Cycloclasticus pugetii PS-1: one gene and its partner. The protein of the gene in region 1 binds, or shares a complex with, the protein of each later gene. Links are inferred from orthologs where the notes say so. Each region holds a gene or a part of one and is shown on either strand. Other genes may lie near its edges.

Region 1 (3,003 bases):
AAAGTTTGGGGCTGAAGGTCAGCCCCTATCGAGTATTAATACCTAGAAAAGGTATCATTTTTATTTATCTGAAGCTTCTTTAGCTCCAGTCTATTATTTTTTAATAACGCTTATATATCTAAGGCTGAAAGAAACGTAGAAGCCGGTGGCGCTGTTAACAGAGCACCCAGTTTTTTTAGATCTCCTCGTTCTCCACGCCAAGCAACATAGCTTTCATGATCTGCACGTGTTTCCCACTTTTCAAGTAGCACAATATTTAAAGGGTCATCATCATTGCAAGTTACAACAATACTCTGACAACCTTTAAAGGACCGTGTATCTGGCAAAATAGCTTCCAGTGTATTCAATAACGTTTCACGATTGTCTGCACTCACGTGCATATCCAGCGTTACATCTATAGACATTATTTTCTCCTATTTTAATTTTCATTATTGGTTTGCTATCAATGGTCAACAGTCAACATAACCTGACGCCAAAAATACTAACAGAAAAGTGAGCTATGCATGGCAGATGCAAGCAAAACTTCTCATAACTAGCCATCCGTAATCCGCCTAGCTGTTCACAGCCACTAAAGCATGTTGACACCATCATGTATAGCTGAAAAATTAGTAAAGCTATAATAAACGTACAGATAAACCACACAAGCCCTACGCTTATTTACTTAAACCGCAGATACATAATTAGCCATATAATAACGCGCCCGACGATTATAAAACTAATTTCACCTGCACCATCAAGCTAGATTTAATTTTTGCAGACACCGTCACTAAATGGCTCTGTTACAATTTCCATTATTTTTTTCTCTTTAGACACTTTCTCCATTCCGGGGGCCCTTTAATCGCAGTTCTATAACAGGCATCACTATCTTTATTGCTGGCTTATTTATTACAATGCGCCTTGCCTATCTTAAAATAAAGAAAACTCGGCATAATGTGAGTTAATGACCCCTTTGCAACGAAAAATTATCCATATCGACATGGATGCCTTCTTTGCCTCCGTTGAACAGCGTGACCAGCCTGAACTACAAGGCAAACCTGTTATTGTCGGTGGCCAGCCCAATAGTCGTGGTGTGGTAGCGGCTTGTAGCTACGAAGCACGCCAATTTGGCATTCATTCTGCCATGCCCTGCTCACGCGCTTACAGACTTTGTCCACAAGCTATATTTATTCCGCCTAGATTTGATGCCTATAAAGCCGTATCAAAAATAATCCATGAAATATTCTGGCGTTATGCCACAGACGTTGAACCCTTATCACTTGATGAAGCCTATCTTGATGTTAGCCATAGCAGCGAATATAAAGGCTCAGCAACGCGGATCGCTGAAGCCATTAAACATGACATTAAAGCCGAAACGCAGCTGATTGCATCAGCGGGTGTTTCATACAATAAATTTTTGGCAAAAATAGCCTCTGATATGGATAAGCCTGATGGCCTGTATGTTATAAGACCAGAACAAGGCGAAGCGTTTATAGCAACCCTACCTATTGGAAGTTTTTACGGTGTTGGCCCTGCCACAGAGATAAAAATGAATAAATTAGGCATTAAAACAGGCCGTGATTTACGCTCTAAAAGCTCTGTCGAATTAACTAAGCATTTTGGTAAATCAGCCGAGTACTTTTTCCAAATCGCGCGTGGTATCGACCATCGCCCTGTACGCAGCACACGTATTCGAAAATCATTAGGTAAAGAAACAACATTCAAAACGGATGTTTATGATAAAACCTTACTGCTTGAAAAACTCAATCAATTAGCGCAAAAGGTCTTCGATAATTTAGCAGCTCAGCAGTTCATGGCTAAAACAATCACCGTAAAAATAAAATACGCAAATTTTAAATCAGTGACTCGTTCGTACAGCAGTACTAAAATTTTTATTCAATTACCTGAAATACCCAACATACTCACAGAATTACTCTCTCGCACTGACGCTGGTCAACAAGGTGTTCGATTAGTCGGCATCAGTGCCAGTGGTTTACAAAGTATGAACGATAAAAAAGCAAAAAATGGGCCCGCTGATCAACTTGAGTTTAATTTAAACTAACCCCTCCTTTTAGGTCCGCTCCTTTCAGCATTTATTGTTGTTTCTCACAAATACTGCCTTATTAAAATCTTTCTACTAAAGCACTCTAGCCTGTTTAAATCTGAGAAATATCTACGCGCATAAAAAAACCGCTTACATTTCTGTAAGCGGTTTTTTAAATGGCGTCCCCAAGGGGGTTCGAACCCCTGTTACCGCCGTGAAAGGGCGGTGTCCTAGGCCTCTAGACGATGGGGACTAAGTCTATATTTACTACAAAAGTGAATCGTCTAAATCACTTTATCACCAAAAAAATGGTGGAGCCAAGCGGGATCGAACCGCTGACCTCAACACTGCCAGTGTTGCGCTCTCCCAGCTGAGCTATGGCCCCTCTTGGCAGGACGCGAATTGTACTGAATGATTAACTAAGTGTCTAGCCTTCTTGCAGAAGAATTCTATTTTTTATGTAATCTATCCCTCTTTTGATGTTTTTTATACAGGTTTCTTTCCCCAACAAGAAAAGCGTTGCATCTAATGCTGGTGAAACTGATGTACCTGATAATGCAACACGTAATGGCTGCGCAACTTTTCCAAGTTTTAAATCCAAAGTTTCAGCCGTTTTTATAATCACCTCATGCAGCTTTTCTTTAGACCAGTCATCTAACGCTTCAAATGTTGCTAACATCATTTCTAAGGGTTCTAAACTAGCTGCCTTTAAATTCTTTTTAGCTGCTTTTTCATCAAACGCCTCATAGTTATTATAAAACATAAGACTTTTTTCGGCCATTTCTTTTAATGTTTTAGCGCGCTCTTGCTGTGTTTTTACAAGCTCTATAATAGATGGTCCCTTATCCACATCACAACCTTGCGCTACTAATTGTTCACTTAATGGCTCAACCAACCGCTTAGGGTCACTATTTATAATGTATTGTTGATTAATCCAAAGTAGTTTCTCTGTATTGAATGTTGAGGCGGTTCTATTGACATCT
Region 2 (2,786 bases), 980 kb from region 1 along the record:
TTCTTACATTCTCCCTATCAAGCTCAGCACCTAAATCATCCAATAACACACAAACCGACTTAGATACTCGATCACGCATTAACTTAATTTGCGCTAAATACATCGCAATGACCAGCAGTTTCATCTGCCCTCTGGATAAATAATCCTGTGCTAACCTTCCATTAACCAGAACCTTAATATCTGCTTTATGCGCGCCTGCTGTGGTGAAGCCATACAAGATATCTCGGTCCTTTGCTTTATTAAGCGCATCCTCAAACGATAAGCTTTTATCCCAGCCTTTTAAGTAATTTAAAGTAACCTCTGCATCACCAATAAACTGACAGGCAATACCTTTAAGTTCTTTATCTAACAATTCAAGATACTTCTCTCTTTCATGACTGACTATTGTACCGTATTCAATCAGTTTATTATTCCAAACAGTTAATGTATCTAATTGTTTGGTTTTCAATAACTTATTCCTCTGTTTCAATAAGTGGTTATATTGCTTCGATATATTCAAAAATGAGTGTTTCACGTGGAACACACCGGTATCAATAAAAGCCCTTCTATCAACCCCACCATTTTCTAATAATGTTTGGGATTCAGGCCTGATAAGGTGTGCATGAAACAGACGGGATAATTCAGAAGATTTTTTTTCTGATCGAGCATTTATCCTGATAATGGTTTTATGTTTGTTTTTTTTGATCGCTATCTTATGAGAAACGTTCACATAAGCTAATTGGGCAAAAACAATAAGGCTATCTTTATTGTGTGAGAGAACCTTAGTGATATTTTGCGTTCTAAAAGAGCGCGCCCTACTTAGTATGTAAAGCGACTCTAGAATTGATGTTTTTCCACTCCCGTTAGGCCCAACAATAATATTAAGCTTAGGAGATGGTTGGAATATTATATTTTCAATATTCCTAACATCTTTAATTTGAATATCGACTAAAGACAAGAAAAATAATTACAGTAAAAATGTTTATATACGCATTGGCATAATAATAAATTGACTTCTCTTATCTTCTGGGTTTTCAAGCAAGCAACTACTGTTTGTATCAGTAAAAGAAACTAACACATTATCCGATTCAATTACATTTAGGGCATCCATTAAATAACTTGAATTAAAGCCCATACTCATCTCATCACCATTGTAATCAACCACTACTTCTTCTTCGGCTTCATCCTGTTCAGGGTTATTAGCATTAATAGTCATTAATTGGTTTGATAAGTCTAAACGTATTCCTTTATATTTTTCATTGGATAAAATGGAAACACGAGATAAAGCGGATTTAAAAGATAACTTATTGATATTAAAGCTATGTTTACTTTGTTCAGGGACTACATTATTAAAATCAGGGAAGCGTCCATCAATCAACTTTGCATTAAGTTCAACATCACCCAACGAGAATTTAATACTGTTTTTAGCGATCTTTATCTCAACAGCACCTTCAAATTTATCCATTAGTCTGAGTAATTCTTGGGCTGCTTTTCTTGGAATGATAACCTGGTTAATGGATTGATTTTCATTATCAATTTTATTTTTAGATAGGGCTAGTCGATGACCGTCTGAGGCGACAGTTTGTAATTCACCATCAACAATTTCCATCATTAAACCATTTAGATAATAACGAACATCTTGTTGTGCCATACAAAAAATAGTTTTACTAAAGGCTTTTAATAAAACCTCTTGGTTAATGCTTATTTGATTTAGGTAACTTGATTCATCGAAAAGAGGGTATTCATCTGATGGCAGTGTCCTAAGTGTAAATCTGCTTTTGCCTGATTTAATAATAAGAACACCATCATTGAAAGATAAATTTAATTCACAGTGATCAGGTAAAGATCGACAGATGTCTAATAACTTTCTTGCAGGAATCGTTATATTAAAGCTATCTTCCCCTATCAATATGGATTTAGCGCTGACCTGTACTTCTAAATCTGTGCCTGTGAATTTGATCGTACCATTGTTAATCGATAAATAAACATTCGATAAAATCGGTAAGGTCTGTCTTTTTTCAATAACACCAAAAACCTTCTGTAATGGCTCTAATAGATCTTCTTTATTAATATTTAATTTCATATCTCTTAATACTTATTATGATTATAAGGAATTAAAAATCGGTTAGTATTTTTAATTATTAATTTTAAATCAATAACCTACGTTATTTTAAAAGGTGTTGTTAAATATAAAAACTATTGTGGATAACTTGTTTGTAAAAACATCTCAAATTTTATCCACAGCTTACACCTAATTAATGCGATAGGGTTCTTAACAGGTTAATATAATCTTCATCAATCAATTGATCAGAGTCTCTTAGCTCTTTTACTTTTCGCGTTGCGTGAAGAACGGTCGTATGGTCCCGGCCACCAAATTGATTCCCTATTTCTGGCAAGCTGTATTGAGTAAGTTCTTTTGCCAGAGCCATTGCTATTTGTCTTGGGCGAGCGATTGATCTTGTTCGTTTAGCAGACAATAAGTCAGATGTCCTTATTTTGTAGTACTCAGCAACCGTTTTTTGAATGTTATCAATGCTAATACGTTTGTTTTGTAGAGCAATCAAATCTCTGAGTGCTTCTTTAGTAAAATCTAAGGTAATAGGTTTACCGGTAAAGTTCGCATTTGCTAAAACTCTGCGTAAGGCCCCTTCTAGTTCTCTAACATTGGATTTAATTCTATTGCCCATAAAAAAAGCAACTTCATCAGCTAGGTCAACGCCACTTAACGCGGCTTTACTTTTTAAAATAGCCACCCGTGTTTCTAAGTCTGGCGGTTCAATGGGAATTGGTAAGCCCCAACCAAAACG

Evidence for each region. Proteins that work in one complex are often made in the same cells at the same time.
Region 2: the proteins of dinB (region 1) and dnaN are in contact, whole or in part, in a solved structure (PDB 1OK7), measured with the Escherichia coli proteins. The link is inferred for Cycloclasticus pugetii PS-1 from one-to-one orthologs.

Annotation. Positions count from the first base shown.
Region 1 is NZ_ARVU01000001.1:979,644-982,646, reverse strand. The notes cover bases 3-2,989. They hold dinB (DNA polymerase IV), read left to right. Parts: upstream 3-940; coding sequence 941-2,038; downstream 2,039-2,989. Other genes in these bases: gltX (glutamate--tRNA ligase), read right to left, coding at 2,448-2,989; CYCPU_RS0104780 (putative quinol monooxygenase), read right to left, coding at 111-404. In the rest of the region: more of gltX, read right to left, coding at 2,990-3,003. UniProt on the Escherichia coli protein: Poorly processive, error-prone DNA polymerase involved in translesion repair and untargeted mutagenesis. Copies undamaged DNA at stalled replication forks, which arise in vivo from mismatched or misaligned primer ends.
Region 2 is NZ_ARVU01000001.1:895-3,680, reverse strand. The notes cover bases 13-2,782. They hold dnaN (DNA polymerase III subunit beta), read right to left. Parts: upstream 2,063-2,782; coding sequence 962-2,062; downstream 13-961. Other genes in these bases: dnaA (chromosomal replication initiator protein DnaA), read right to left, coding at 2,235-2,782; recF (DNA replication/repair protein RecF), read right to left, coding at 13-937. Outside these bases: more of recF, read right to left, coding at 1-12; more of dnaA, read right to left, coding at 2,783-2,786. UniProt on the Escherichia coli protein: Confers DNA tethering and processivity to DNA polymerases and other proteins. Acts as a clamp, forming a ring around DNA (a reaction catalyzed by the clamp-loading complex) which diffuses in an ATP-independent manner freely and bidirectionally along dsDNA.